Regions from separate parts of the Cumulibacter manganitolerans genome, predicted to be linked through region 2. Evidence: riboswitches for the same ligand, from Rfam matches in the RefSeq annotation. Region 2 holds a riboswitch; the other holds the start of a gene.

Region 1 (7,478 bases), on a different contig from region 2:
CATGAGCATCGAGGACGCCGCGGCGCTGTTCACGGCGAAGACCATCGCGACCATGCTCGGGCGGCTCGTCGACGTGGGCCTGGGCTACCTCAAGCTCGGGCAGCCCCTGAACACGCTGTCCGGCGGCGAGCGTCAGCGCCTCAAGCTGGCCATCGCGATGGCCGAGCCGGCGTCGGTGTTCGTGCTCGACGAGCCCACCAGCGGCCTGCACCTGGCGGACGTTGACCGGATCCTCGCGCTGCTGGACAAGCTGGTCGACGACGGCGGCTCGGTGATCGTGATCGAGCACAACCGGGCCGTCATGGCGCACGCCGACTGGATCATCGACATCGGCCCGGGCGCGGGCCACGACGGCGGCACGGTGGTCTTCGAGGGGACGCCGTCCGAGATGGTCGCGCTGCGCGGCCGCAAGCAGACGCTGACCGGCAAGGCGCTCGCCGACTACGTCGCGCGCTGACCTTCTGCGGGGCAGCGGAGCACGCTATCGGCGGATTACCGTGCTCCACTGCCCCGCAGAACGGCTTGCTTGCTCAGGCGGGGGCGGACATCCCCAGGCGGTCGGCGATGTAGTCGATGTCCTTGTCGCCGCGGCCGGAGAGGTTCACCACGATGATCCCGTCGGTGCTCAGCGTCGGCGCGAGCCGGACGGCGTGCGCGATCGCGTGGCAGCTCTCCAGCGCCGGGATGATGCCCTCGGTGCGGCACAGCAGCTGGAAGGCCGCGAGCGTGTCGGCGTCGCTGGCGGTGACGTACTGGACGCGGCCGACGTCCTTCAGGTGGGCGTGCTGCGGCCCGACGCCCGGGTAGTCCAGGCCCGAGGCGATCGAGTGGACGGCGGTCGGCTCGCCCTCGTGGTCCTGCAGCATCAGCGTCTTCATCCCGTGCAGCGTGCCGGTCGAGCCGAGCGTCATCGTCGCGGCGTGCTCGCCGACGACGTCGAGGCTCTTGCCGGACGGCTCGACGCCGTACATCGCGACCGACGGGTCGTTCAGGAACGCCGAGAACAGCCCCATCGCGTTCGACCCGCCGCCGACGCAGGCCACGAGCGCGTCGGGCAGCCGGCCCTCCTTGAGCTGGATCTGCTCGCGCGCCTCGTTGCCGACGATCGACTGGAAGTCGCGCACCATCGATGGGTAGGGGTCGGGACCGACGACCGAGCCGATGGCGAAGAACGTGTCGGCGTAGTCGGCGGCGAACACCCCGAACGCCGAGTCGACGGCGTCCTTCAGGCACGCGCCGCCGTCCGTCACCGACACCACGGTGGCGCCGAGCAGCTGCATCCGGACGACGTTCGGGTGCTGCTTGGCCACGTCGATCGCGCCCATGTGGATCTCGCACTCGAGGCCGAGGATGGCGGCCGCGGTCGCGAGGGCGACCCCGTGCTGGCCCGCGCCGGTCTCGGCCAGCAGCTTCCGCTTGCCCATCCGCTTGGCGAGCAGGGCCTCGCCCAGGCAGTGGTTGATCTTGTGCGCGCCGGTGTGGTTGAGGTCCTCGCGCTTGAGGTAGATCTTCGCGCCACCGAACTCCGCGGTCAGCCGGCGGGCGAGGAACAGCGGAGACGGCCGCCCGACGTAGTCGGCCAGCAGCGCGGCGTACTCCTCCATGAACGAGGGGTCCTGCCGCGCCTCGGCGTACGCCGCGGCGACCTCCGCGATCGGGGCTTCCAGGTGCGGCGGCAGGAACCGCCCGCCGTACTCGCCGAAGAATCCGTCGGTGTCTGCATGGCTCAACGAGGTCATCCCCGGATGCTAGAGGCACCCTCGGGGCCGCCGGCGCCCGGGAGCCCTCCCGCGCGGCGCGCCGGCTATCCGGCGCGGGTGAAGGTGACCGTCGGCGGCTCGGCGAGCGTCTGCGCGACCACGCAGTACCGCTCGGTCAGCTCCATCAGCTTGTCGATCGTCTTGTCCTCGGCGTCCGAGTCGATGTCGAGCTCGAGCACGATGTCGGTGAGGCCCACCGGCGCCGCGCGGTCGACGCCGAGGGTGCCGCGCGCGTCCCACGTCCCGCGCACGCGTACCTCGGCGCTGCGGAACGGCACCCCCATGGCGACCGCCACCGAGCGCAGCGTAACGCCCGCGCAGGCCGCGACGGCCTCCAGCAGGATGTCCCCCGAGCAGGCCTCCGAGCCGTCGCCGCCCGCGGCCGGGTGCAACCCGGCGCGGACGTCGCCCGCCCACGTCGAGACGGTCGCCGAGAGGCTGTCGGGGTCGATGACGGCGCGTGCCGTGCTGACCACGATCGCGGACGCCGGGTCCTCGCGGTAGGCGTCCTTCAGTGGCTTCTGCCGGCCACGCAGGGCGACGGGGTCGATCAGCTCGGTCGAGGACATGGATGCTCCTGTCAATGTTCGGCTCGGAGCGGCGTACACCGCTGTGCTGGTCAACGTGCCAAAGTCGACGGCATCTGTCTAGGGGCGGCCGCCGGCCCGCGGCCGGGCCGCCGACCATCCTTGGCTACGGGGTCGCGACGAGCTGGCGATCCAGGTCGGCCTCGAGCTCGCGGACCAGCGGGATGACCTCGCGGCCGAATCGCTCGACCTCCTCGCGGATGTGCAGGAAGCCCAGCAGCAGCAGGTCGACGCCGGCCTTCTTGTACTCGATGATGCGCCGCGCGACCTGCTCCGGCGTGCCGATGAGGCCGGTGCGGAACCCGTCGTTGTACTGCACGAGATCCTTGAACTCCGAGTCGGCCCACATGCCCTTCCTGTCGAACGTCGCCTGACCGGCCTGCTGCACGGCGGCGCCGAAGTCGTTGACCTTGTCGACGTCCGCCTTGGCGATGATCTCCTCGACGACCGCGGTCGCCTCCGCCTCGGTGTCGCGGACGACGGCGAAGCCGTTGAGCCCGTACCGCACGCGGTGGCCGTTGCGCTCGGCCTGGGCCCCGACGTCCAGCACCTGCTCGCGGACGCCGTCGACGGTGTTGCCGTTCATGAAGTACCAGTCCGACAGGCGGGCCGCCATCGCGCGGGCGGACGTCGAGTTGCCGCCCTGGAAGACCTCGGGCGCCACCTTCGGCTGGGGCCGGAACGTGACGTCACGGGTGCGGTAGAAGTCGCCGCGGTAGGTGAAGCCGTCCTCGTCCCACAGCCCGCGGAGCACCTCGATGAACTCCTCGCTGCGCCGGTAGCGCTCCTCGTGATCGAGCCAGTCGAGCCCGAGGTCGGTGTACTCGCGCTTGAACCAGCCGGAGACGACGTTCAGGCAGAACCGGCCGTTCGTGGTCTCCTGCGCGGTGGCCGCGAGCTTGGCGAGCACGTGCGGCGGCCACTGCCCCGGGTGGACGGCGGCGATCACCTTCAGCCGCTCGGTGGCCGCGAGCAGCGCCAGCGAGAAGCTGACCGACTCGTGCTGCGCGTCCGCGCCGTACGACGCGAGGTAGCGCACCTGGGTGAGCGCGTAGTCGAACCCGACCTGCTCGGCGGTGCGGGCCAGGTCGATGTTGTACGCCGGGCTGTGGCTGGTGCGCTGCTCGATGTTCGACACGACGAGGCCGCCGGAGACGTTGGGGACCCAGTAGGCGAAGTGCAGGGGTGCGGAGGTCATGAGGATGACATCCCTTTCATGATGGGAAAGCGGCTGGGCTAGGAGGCGGACGGGAGCAGGCGGTCGCCGGGGGTGAACGCGCCGCGGTGGTGCAGCAGCGGGACCGCCGAGTTGACCGAGCCCTTCTCGACGGCGGCGAGCACGACGTACGAGTCCCCGGCCTCCACCAGCTCGCGGACGACGAGGACCAGGCGGGCGCAGGTGTCGGTGAGCGCCGGCAGGCCGTTGCTGTCCGGTCGCCAGCTGCCGTCGTCGGGGAACCGCGCGGAGGGGTCCCGCGAGAACCGGCCGGCAAGGTCGGTCTGCGCGGCGTCGAGCAGGTGCGCGGCGATCCGGTCGCCGCGGCGGATCGCGCCGATCGACGACGACGTCCGGCTGAGGTTGAAGCTCACCAGCGGTGGCTCCATGGAGACCGAGACGACGGAGGTCGCGGTGAAGCCCACGGGGCCGTCGTCGGTGGAGCCGGTGATGATCCAGGTGGGGTAGGCGGCGCGGCGGAACACCGAGCGGGCCACGGCGCGTTCGAAGGGGCGGACGGAGGCGGGAGGGCAGGCGATGCACATGGGAATTCGGAACCAGACGTGAAGATGATGCGCGAGGATCGACCGCCGGGTAGGCGATCGAACCGAGAAGAAGGCGGCGCGCGGCGCGCGCGAGAGACGGAGGCGGTGCTAGGCGGGCGTCAGCAACAGTCGCCGACGCCGCGGCGCATGAGGTCCACGAAGATGCGCAGGTGCGGATGGTGCGACCGCGGCGGGGCGGTGTGGCGCATGGAGTCCTCCATCGATCCTGGCGTGAGCACCTGTCCCGAGATCGGGGTGGTTGCTGCGGCGTCGTCGAGCCAGATCTCTCAGCCGCTCTGGATGGTGCGCATATTCGAGCACGCCATCCGCCCCGCGGTCAACTGTCTCGCGATCGTCGTCACATCGCCGCGCTACTGGACCCCCTCGGTCGCCTTCCCGGACGTACTCGTGCGGGCGTAGTTCGAGCGCAGCGTCGCGAGCCGGTCGCGATAGGCCCGGACGTTGCCCAGCTTGATCTCCTCGTACCCGCGGATCATGTCCGGCAGGTCGGCGATCTGCGCGGCGACCGGGAGGTTCGCCGCGCTCAGCGTGCCGAGCAGCCCGTCGATCTCGCTGCGGTAGTCGTCGATGAGAGCGCGCTCGACGCGCCGTACTTCCGCCTTGCCGAAGGGATCCAGCCGCGTGCCGCGCAGGCGCTTCATCTTGACCAGAGCCTTGAACGCCGCCTCGCCGACCGGCTGCGGCAGCGCGATCTTGGAGTCCATGCCCAGCGCCCGCAGCATCGGCGGGTGCAGCTTGAACGCGAACGAGGCGTCCTCGCCGAAGGTGGCCTTGATGTCGGCGCGCAGCTTGGGGTCCAGCGACAGCCTGGCCACCTCGTACTCGTCCTTGTAGGCCATCAGCTTGTACAGCTGCTTGGCGACGTTCTCGGCGAGCGCCGTCGAGCCCGGCGCGACGGCCGCCTCGCGGGCCCGGACCTTCTCGACGAACTGCACGTAGCGCGCGGCGTACGCCCGGTTCTGGTACTCGACGAGCTCCCCGGCACGCAGCGTCACCAGCCGGCGCAGCTCGCCGTCCTCGCCGCCGAGCGCGCGGGCGACGGCGACGCCGGCGTTGGACGGCGCGCTCGCGTTCTTCTTCTCGCGCAGGTGATCCAGCCCCAACGCGTCGACGGCGTCGTTGACCGCCGCCCGGTCGCTGACCAGCTGACGTCCGCGGCGGAAGGCCTGGATGTTCTGCTCGACCCGGACGCCGTTGAGCGTGATCGCCTCCTCGATGGCGGACGCCGGGATCGGCAGCGCGCCGGCCTGGAACGCGACGCCGACCAGGAACACGTTGGCGTACTGGTCGTCACCGAACAGGCCCAGCGTGGCCAGCCGGGCGTCGACGAGGGTGTTGCGGTCGGCGCGGGTGGCGTCGTCGATCCGTCCCACCGTGGCGTCGTCCGGCGGGAACAGCACGGAGGTGTGCGCGACCATCGCCCCGGTCGGCGTGTGCGCCTTGTTGATCACCGCGATCGTCTTGTCGGCCGCGGTGACGGCGAGGTTAGCGTCGGAGGCGCCGACCAGCAGGTCGCACACGAGGTACAGGTCGCATTCGCCGGTCGAGATCTTGTTGGCCGCCTCGATCGGCCGGGCCGCGATCTTGATGTCGGAGACGACCGCACCGCCCTTCTGCGCGAGCCCGAGCTGGTCGAGGGTACGCACGTGCCGGCCGGCGATGATGCCGGCCTGCGCGACGATGGCCGACACGGTGACGATCCCGGTGCCGCCGATGCCCGTGAACCGGATCGCGAACTCGTCCTCCGGCACGTGCACCTCCGGGTCCGGCAGGATCGCGGCGTCGATCGGCGGCGCGACCCTCCTCGGCGCCTGCGCGGCGCCCGTGCCGGGGGTGACCGTCAGGAAGCTCGGGCAGTCGCCCTCGACGCACGAGTAGTCCTTGTTGCAGGAGGGCTGGTGGATCGCCGTCTTGCGGCCGAACTCGGTCTCGACCGGCTGGACCGACAAGCAGTTGGACTTGTCCCCGCAGTCGCCGCAGCCCTCGCACACCCGCTGGTTGATGAAGATCCGTGTCTCGGGCTCGGCGACCAGCCCACGCTTGCGCTTGCGGCGCAGCTCGGTGGCGCACTCCTGGTCGTGGATCAGCACGGTCACGCCGCGGATCGCCGCGAGCTCCTCCTGCGTCTGCAGCAGCTTGTCGCGGTGCCGCACCTCGACGCCCTTGGGCAGCGTGACGCCGTCGTAGCGGTGCGGCTCCTCGGTGGTCACGACGACCCGTTTGACGCCTTCCGCGAGCAGCTCGGCGGCGATGCTCGGCACCGACATGCCGCCGACGGCGTCCTGCCCGCCGGTCATCGCGACCGCGGAGTTGTAGAGCAGCTTGTAGGTCACGTTGACGCCGGCCGCGACCGCGAACCGGACGGCGAGCGAGCCGGAATGGTGGAAGGTGCCGTCGCCGATGTTCTGGAACAGGTGCTTGTCGCCGACGAACGGCTCGATGCCGACCCACGGTGCGCCCTCCCCGCCCATCTGGCAGGTGCCGAGGACGTCGCCGACCCGGTCCTCGTCGAGGAACATCGCCATGGCGTGGCAGCCGATGCCCGCGCCGACGATCGAGCCGGCCGGGACGACGGTGGAGCGATTGTGCGGGCAGCCCGAGCAGAAGTACGGCGTCCGCGGGAGCAGCGGCAGCTGGCGGCGCCGTGCCGGCGCGGGCACCGGCGGAGCGAGCCGCGCGGTCAGCCACGCGTTGACCGACGGGATGTCGAGCCGCTTGGACAGCCGGCGCGCGAGCACCTCCGTGATCACGTCGGCGCCGAGGTCGTAGTGGGCGCGCAGCAGCGGCTCGCGGTTCTCGTCGTGCTTGCCGACGACGAGCGGGGCGTCGGCGACGTTGAACAGCAGATCCTTGATCTGCTGCTCGATCAGCGGCCGCTTCTCCTCGACGACGACGAGCTCGTCGAGACCACGGACGAAGTCGTCGATCTCCTCGGGCAGCAGCGGGGCCACCATCGCGAGCTTGAGCACGGAGATGCCGTGGCGCTGCATCGACTCCTCGTCGATGCCGAGGTTCGCGAGCGCCTCCATCACGTCGAGGTAGGCGATGCCCGAGGTCACGATGCCGACCTTGGCCGCCGCCGCGCCGGTCCGCCGGTTGAGGCCGTTCGCCGCGGCGTACCGCCGGGCGAGCTCGAGCCGCTTGCCGACCAGCGACTCCTCGAGGGCGGCCAGGTGCGGCGGCAGCAGGTGCATGGTCGGCTCGTGACGGTAGGGCACCCCGTCGAACGTGTTGTCCGGGACGACGACCTTGACCCGGTCGGGGCTCACCTGCGCCGAGCCGGCACCGTCGGCGACGTTGGTGGCGATCTTCATGCCGGTCCACAGCCCGCTGAACCGCGACATGGCGA
Region 2 (7,478 bases):
CGGGTGGGCCGGCTGGTCGGCCAGCAGCGAGCGGTACAGCGCCTCGGCGCCATCGAGGTCGCCGTCCGCGACCGCCGCCTCGGCCTGCTCCACCCGCGGATCCTCCTGCGGACCGGCGCCCTCGGGCAGCGTCCCGCCGGCGGCCCGCACCAGCTCGGCGAGGAACTGCCGCAGGTTGGCCTCGGGCTGCAGGCCGTCGAACTCGGCGACCATCTGGCCCTGGAAGATCGCCCGGACCGCCGGCACGCCCTGCAGGCGCATCGCCTGGGCGACCCGCATCTGGGACTCGGCCTCGACGCGCCCGAGCAGCCAGGTGCCCTCGCCCTCGTCTGCCAGCCGCACGAGCAGGTCGCCGTACTGCTGGCTCTGGTCGGCGTTCGCGAGCCAGAACTCCAGCACGACGGGGACCTGCATGGACTGCTCGATGAGCTGCTGCAGGTTGGCCTCGGTCACCTCGACGACGTACTGGCCGCCCTGGCCGCCGGCGGGAGCGGCGTCGGGCGCGCCGGACGACGGCGGCTGGGCGCCCGAGGCGGGCGGCTGCTCCGTGGCATCGGCCTGCAGCGCCGACTGGCCGGCCTGCGAGCGCGCCGCGTCGGCACGCGCCTTGAGGCCGCTGAGGTCGACGGCTCCGGACAGGGCCGCGGACAGCGCGGCCTGCTGGGCCTGGGGACGGGGGCGGGGCCTGGTCACTTGGGGGTCCTTTCGTGGTCGGACTGCTGGGTCAGGGGGTGAGACCCGAGGCGAGCAGGGCGTCGAGGACGGCGCGGTCGCCGTCGATCTGCCAGCGGTCGGAGGGCGTGCGCCGCCACAGGCCGGTGACGAGGTCGGACGCCGACGCGGTGGCGGTCACCGCCGCCTCCTGCGGCGCGGAGCCGCCGGTGCCGTGCCGGTAGTCGACCACACCGGTGCGCTCGCTCGGCAGCAGCAGCCACCAGTCGCCGGTATCGGCGGCGACCAGGCGGATGGGCGCACCCACCGCGGCGGGCTGGTCGGCGTGCCGCCTCGGGACCATCACGTCGAGGACCTCGCTGACGCCGTCCGCCGCGAGCTCGACGTCGTAGGCGACGGCGTTGCCGCCGGCGAGCTCGACGTCGACGCGGTGCATCTCGACCTCGTGCGGCTGCCGCCTGATCCAGAAGCCGACCGATCGGTCGCTGCCGAAGGACCAGGACGGCGCGGCAGGGTCGGCCGCGCGCAGCGCCTCGACCAGCGCCCCGGCCTGGTCGGCGTACCACTGGGTGAGCTCGCCCGACGGCTCGTCGCGCGGCGTCCGGGGCCCGTTGCCGGCGATGATGCCGCGGGTCCAGGAGTGCACGCCGCCGAGGTGCGCGAGCAGGTCGCCGACCCGCCAGCCCGGGCACGACGGGACGTCGGCGTCCGGACCGACTCGGCGCGCGCACTCGGTGAGCCGCGCCGCCGAGCGCTCGAGCGCCGCGAGGTAGGTGTCGTGGGACAGCACGGTGGTCATCACCCCAGCCTAGTTACCGCCGTGCGCGTCGTCCCAGGTCGGTCCGTCCGAACCCGCCCACGGGCGCGCACCGAAAACTTGTCGCCCGGGCGTCGTACGCTCGGCGTAGGTCCAGAGCCCTGGCGGAAAGTTCCGGCTGGCCAGGCAGCAACCCGCCCGTCGCGGGTGCTCCGGAGACAGACCGGCCGCCCGCGATCCCTCGCGAGCGGAACGACGGACGGGACACTCCGCGTCCGCGCACGAAGGAGGTCACCATGGACCAGCACGTCTACGCACCCGGCTACCGGATGCACTTCATCCACGGCCGCCAGCTCGGGGAGACCTGGTGGGGCTGGCGGGACGCGGTGGTGGACGGCTACGACCGGCGTACCGGGCGGCTGACGCTGACCTACCTCGCCGAGCAGCCGACCGTCGAGGTGTGGCACGACCGCGAGCTCGCCGTCACCGCCGGCGCCCCGGCGCGGGTCCACGAGGGCCTGCACGCCGTCGACCTCGGCGGCACCTGGATCAACGTGCGGATCGAGTCCGGGGGATTCACCGCGCTGCGGGTGCCGCAGACCGCCATCACCTCCGTCGCCGACGGCACCGGCATCGCCGTGAACCGGCCGCCGCAGGAGTAGCCGGCCCTTCCCCCACACAGCGAAAGCGGGCTTCGTGGGTGAAAGCGGGGAAGCTTCCCCGCTTTCACCTGCGAAGCCCGCTGCGCAGATTCCGGCGACCGCCGCTGGACGACGGCTAGAACCGTGCCGGCTCCCGGTACACGCCCCACTCGTCGCGCAGCGCGTCGCAGATCTCGCCGAGCGTGGCCTCGGCGCGGCACGCCTCCAGCATCGAGGGGATCATGTTCTGCGAGCCACGCGCGGCCGCGAGCATCTCGTCGAGGGCCGCGCGGACCCGTCCCTCGTCGCGCCCCTCCTTGCGCTCGGCCAGCACCCGACGCTGCTCGAGCTCGACCTCGTGGCTGATCCGCAGGATCTCGAGCTCCTCCTCGTCGGTCTGGGTGAGGGTGTTGACGCCCACGACCTTCTTGTCGCCCTTCTCCAGCGACGCCTGGTAGATGAACGCGGCGTCGGCGATCTCGGACATGAAGTAGCCCTCTTCGATGCCGCGCAGCAGACCGGAGGTGACCGGCCCGATCTCGTGGTTGGCCTCCTCGCCTCCGCCGATCCGGATGATCTCGGCGAAGATCTTCTCCGCCTCCGCCTCGATCTTGTCGGTCAGCGCCTCGACGTACCACGAGCCGCCGAGCGGGTCGGCGACGTTCAGCACGCCGGTCTCCTCCATGATGACCTGCTGGGTGCGCAGCGCGATCGCGGCCGCGCGCTCCGACGGGAGCGCCAGCACCTCGTCGAGGGCGTTGGTGTGCAGCGAGTTGGTGCCGCCGAGCACTGCCGCCATCGCCTCGACCGCGGTGCGGACGATGTTGTTGTCCGGCTGCTGCGCGGTGAGCGAGACACCGGCGGTCTGCGTGTGGAAGCGCAGCTGCTGGGCCTTCTCGGTCTTCGCCCCGTAGGTGTCGCGCAGCCAGCGCGCCCAGATGCGGCGGGCGGCGCGGAACTTGGCGATCTCCTCGAAGAAGTCGACGTGCGCGTCGAAGAAGAACGACAGGCCCGGCGCGAACACGTCGACGTCGAGGCCGCGCGAGCGGCCGAGCTCGACGTAGGCGAAGCCGTCGGCGAGGGTGTACGCGAGCTCCTGTGCGGCGGTCGAGCCCGCCTCGCGGATGTGGTAGCCCGAGACCGACAGCGGCTTGTACGCCGGGATGTCCTTGGAGGTGTACTCCATGAGGTCGCCGATCAGGCGCAGGTGCGGCTCGGGGGCGAACAGCCACTCCTTCTGCGCGATGTACTCCTTGTAGATGTCGGTCTGCAACGTGCCGTTGAGCTTGTGGATGTCGGCGCCCTGGCGCTCGGCCGCCACGATGTACATGCAGAAGATCGGCACGGCCGGTCCGGAGATCGTCATGGACGTCGTGACGTCCTGCAGCGCGATGCCGTCGAACAGGATGTCCATGTCGGCCGCCGAGTCGATCGCGACGCCACAGTGCCCCACCTCGCCGAGGGCGAGCGGGTCGTCGGAGTCGCGGCCCATCAGCGTCGGCATGTCGAAGGCCACCGACAGGCCGCCGCCACCCGCGCCGAGGATCATCTTGTAGCGCTCGTTGGTCTGCTGGGCGTTGCCGAACCCGGCGAACTGGCGGATCGTCCACGGGCGTCCGCGGTAGCCGGTGGCGTGCAGCCCGCGGGTGTACGGGAACTGCCCCGGGTACCCGATGTTCTCGAAGGCGGGCACGCTCGACTCGTCCGCGGGGCCGTACGCCGGTTCCACCTCGACGCCGGAGAGCGTGGTGTAGTCGCGGTCCACGACGCGGCCCTTCGCCACGGCGTCGTCGTACGCGGCCTGCCAGCGGGCGCGGGCGGAAGTCTTCTCATCGGCCATGGTGCACTCCGTTCGCGGCATACGCCGCCATGTCGGGTGGTGGGGTACCTACATAGTAGGACTTCCTACTATTTTTCGGAACGCCTGCTTCTCCCCATCATTCTGCGACGCCGGTCACTCGAAGTCACCGGCCGCCTTGCGTAGCCGCGACAGCGACGCCGCCACGGCGTCCACCTCGTCGTCGGGCAGCGCGGAGAGCGCGAAGTCCAGCCGCATGAGGTCCGACGCGGCCTCCTCGACCACGGCGCGGCCCTCGTCGGTGAGCTCGGCGAGGACGCCGCGGCCGTCCCGCGGGTTCTTGCGCCGCTCGACCAGGCCCGCCGCGGCCAGCCGCTCGACGGTGTTGGTGACGGACGTCGGGTGCACCTGCAGCCGGTCTCCGATCACCTTCATCGGCAGCGCCCCGCTGCGCGAGAAACGCAGCAGCACCAGCGCCTCGAAGCGCGCGAAGGTCAGCCCGTGCGGGCGCAACGCCTCGTCGTACGCGTTGATGAGCAGCTGCTGGACGCGCATGATCGAGGTGGCCAGCCGCATCCGGCGAGCGTCGCCCCACGCGTCCTGCCAGTTCTCGGCCGCGCGCTCGATGGGGTCGAAGGGCAACGAGGTCACCCCGCAACCCTAGCGACCGTCGATCAGCGCTGTTTGTGTCAACCAGTTGACACAAAGAGTCGATGCCCGGACACTTTGTACCAGATGCTCGATACATCGACCGGAAGGGTCTGCGATGCAGGTCATGCTGCTCCCCCTAGGGCTGGTGCTCGCGGTCCTGGCCGGCGTCGTCACCGGGATTCGCGCCCGGCCGGCCCAGCGCGTCGCTCTCGGCACCGAGCTGGCCGCCTACGAGGCCCGCGCGCAACGGTTCCGGGTCGCCGCGCTGGCGGTCGCGATCGTCACGTCGCTGCTCGCGGCGTCCACCGGGGCGTTGGGCCGGGGCCTGCTGCTGGCGCCGGCCGTCTTCGCGGTCACCGTCATGGCCGTCGTCGCCGTCGGCGAGCTGATTCCGCCGCCCCCGGGCCGGGCGGGCCGCCGCCGGGCCGGTCTCGACGTGCGGTCGCCGCGCCGGTACCGGCCGCGGGCCCTCGGGACCGCGCTCGCCGCCGTCTCGAGCGGCCTCGTGCTGGTGCTGGGCGTGACCGCCGCGACCGCCTCCCCCGACGACGTCGGCCGCCGCGGCCGCGCCCTCGCCTGGATCTGCCGCGCGGACGCCGACGGCATCACCGGTCGCGGCAGCACCGGGCCCTACCCCGGGTCGTACTACGCGATCCCGGTGGCGGTCGCGATCGGTGCCGTGCTGCTCCTGTGGGCGGTGTCCGCGCGCGTGGTGGCCGCTCGCGGGAGCCTGGCCGCCGACGTCGGGGAGGCAGCGCAGGAGGACCTGCTTCGCGCCCGGTCGATGTGCGCCATCACCGCCGCGGCCACGGCAGGCGTGAGCGCCAGCCTGGCTGCGGTGGCGGCCGGGGGCGCCGGCGCGATGTACCGCGCGTCCGGGGCGGGCGGCGCTACCTGCCACGGGTCCGCGGGGTACGCCGTCGGGGGCTGGCTGTTGATCGTCATCGCCCTCGCGGCGAGTGTGGTGACCGGGTGGGCGCTCGCCCGGCTGCTCGTGCAGCGCGGCGAGCCGTCCATTCCGCAGGAGCCGCGAACGGGCGCGCTGGCGGGATGAGCACCGCGTCGCTGCACGTCGAGGCCGGTGACCCCACGCCCCCCTTCGAGCAGCTGCGCCGCCAGCTGAGCTCGCTCATCGTGACCGGCGCCCTGGAGGCCGGGCGGCGGCTGCCGCCGGTCCGGCAGCTCGCGGCCGACCTGCGGCTGTCCCCCGGCACGGTGGCCCGGACGTATCGAGAGCTGGAGCAGGCGGGGCTCGTGCAGACCCGGCGCGGCGCCGGGACGCGGGTGCGGCCGGGTCTGGTCCTCGGGGTGAGCGACCGACGCCGGGCCGAGCTCGACCGAATCATCGCGGCGGTCGTCGCCCAGGCGCGCGCACTCGGTGCCACGGATGCCGAGATCGGCGCCGCCGTCACCGCCCGGCTGGGCTCCCGGAGCCGGTAGCGAGCCAGGCGTCGATCTCTTCCGTCCCCGGCGCGGTCGCGGGCCCCATCCGCGTCACCTTGATCGCGGCCGCGGCGTTCGCCCGGCGCGCGGCGTCGCCCCAGCCCGCGCCCGCGAGGCGGGCCGCGACGAGCACGCCGGTGTGCGCATCTCCCGCGCCGTTCGTGTCCACCGGTCGCTGCGGGAAGCCGGCCACGGCAGTGGTGACACCGTCGACGCGCACCGCGCAGCCGTTGGGCCCGTCGCGCACGATGCTCACCGCGCCCGGCGCCAGGAGGCCGGCCACGAGGCCGGCGGCGGCCGCCATGTCGAGGGACGCCGGGACCGCCACCCCGGCCGCGGCGCAGATGTCGGCCGCCTCGTCGAGGTTCGAGGTCCAGACAGTGGTCACGGCCACCGCGCGCCGGCGGACCTCCTCCGGCTGGTTGGCGAAGTCGGCCGCCGGGTCGAGCACCACCTCCACGCCGTCGGGAAGGCCCTCCAACCAGGCCAGCATCGGCTCGACGGTCGCTCCGGCGACGAGCGTGTAGCCGTCGACGCAGACCACGTCCCCGGCGACCGGCTCCGCGCGCTGCAGGCTGCACTCGCTGATGCGCCGCTCGGCGCCGCGGGTCGTGACGAAGGTGCGCTCATCGTGCTCGAGCAGGCAGATGCAGATGCCCGAGTCGACGTTCGGCACCGGCGGGCTGCACAGCTCGACGCCGTCCCGCGCGAGCGTCGCGCGGATCAGGTCGCCGTTCTCCCCCGTGCCGTGCGCGCCGGCATGGACGGCGTGCGCGCCGTTGCGGGCGGCAGCGACCAGGATGTTCACCGCTCCCCCGGCCGAGCGACGCCCGGCGGAGGCGTACACGTTGCCGCCGCGGACCGGGAGCTCGGGCACGTCCAGGACGTAGTCGACGAGCGCCTGCCCGGTGTGGATGACGCGCGGCATGGCCGGCAGTCAGGAGCCGAGGTCGGCGCCCAGCTCGGCGACGAGCGCGTCCGCGGCGAGGTAGGGGTCGGTCGTCCCGGCGACGACCTTCTCCGACAGCGCGCGCACCGAGGCGTGGCCCTCGACGTCGCCCATGCGCTCGCGCAGCGTCGCGATCGACAGCGCGACGATCTCGGCGGACGCCCGGGCCAGCCGGCGCTCGTGCAGGACGCCCTTGGCGCCCATCCACTCGCGGTGCGCGTCGATCGCGGCGATCACGTCCTCGACGCCCTGCTCCTTCTCGGCCACCGTCTTGACGATGGCCGGGCGCCACGCGCCCGCGTCGGAGTGCCGTCCGCCCAGCCCGAGCATGTTCCGCAGGTCGCGCACCACGTTGTCGGCGCCGTCCCGGTCGGCCTTGTTGACGACGAAGACGTCGGCGATCTCCAGGATGCCGGCCTTGGCGGCCTGGATCCCGTCACCCATCCCGGGAGCCAGCAGCACCAGGGTGGTGTCGGCGGTGGAGGCGATCTCGACCTCGGCCTGCCCGACCCCGACGGTCTCGATCAGGATGACGTCGAACCCGGTGCCGTCCAGCACGCGCAGCGC

Evidence for each region. Region 2 has a riboswitch for S-adenosylmethionine ahead of F8A92_RS02030 (hypothetical protein). Riboswitches for the same ligand answer to the same signal wherever they lie in the genome.
Region 1: it holds a riboswitch for S-adenosylmethionine, as region 2 does, so the genes downstream of both, F8A92_RS05725 (flavin reductase family protein) here and F8A92_RS02030 (hypothetical protein) in region 2, are expected to answer to the same signal.

Annotation. Positions count from the first base shown of each region.
Region 1 is NZ_WBKP01000010.1:21,085-28,562, forward strand. It holds gene F8A92_RS05705 (ATP-binding cassette domain-containing protein) at 1-457, shown strand, start outside; gene trpB (tryptophan synthase subunit beta) at 531-1,739, opposite strand; gene F8A92_RS05715 (OsmC family protein) at 1,805-2,329, opposite strand; gene sfnG (dimethylsulfone monooxygenase SfnG) at 2,454-3,545, opposite strand; gene F8A92_RS05725 (flavin reductase family protein) at 3,584-4,060, opposite strand; SAM riboswitch class I at 4,323-4,415, opposite strand; gene F8A92_RS05730 (indolepyruvate ferredoxin oxidoreductase family protein) at 4,480-7,478, opposite strand, start outside.
Region 2 is NZ_WBKP01000003.1:110,672-118,149, reverse strand. It holds gene F8A92_RS02040 (co-chaperone YbbN) at 1-693, opposite strand, end outside; gene F8A92_RS02035 (maleylpyruvate isomerase family mycothiol-dependent enzyme) at 725-1,471, opposite strand; SAM riboswitch class IV at 1,580-1,691, shown strand; gene F8A92_RS02030 (hypothetical protein) at 1,726-2,091, shown strand; gene F8A92_RS02025 (acyl-CoA mutase large subunit family protein) at 2,207-3,910, opposite strand; gene F8A92_RS02020 (MarR family winged helix-turn-helix transcriptional regulator) at 4,025-4,519, opposite strand; gene F8A92_RS02015 (hypothetical protein) at 4,644-5,573, shown strand; gene F8A92_RS02010 (GntR family transcriptional regulator) at 5,570-5,959, shown strand; gene F8A92_RS02005 (PfkB family carbohydrate kinase) at 5,928-6,890, opposite strand; gene meaB (methylmalonyl Co-A mutase-associated GTPase MeaB) at 6,900-7,478, opposite strand, start outside.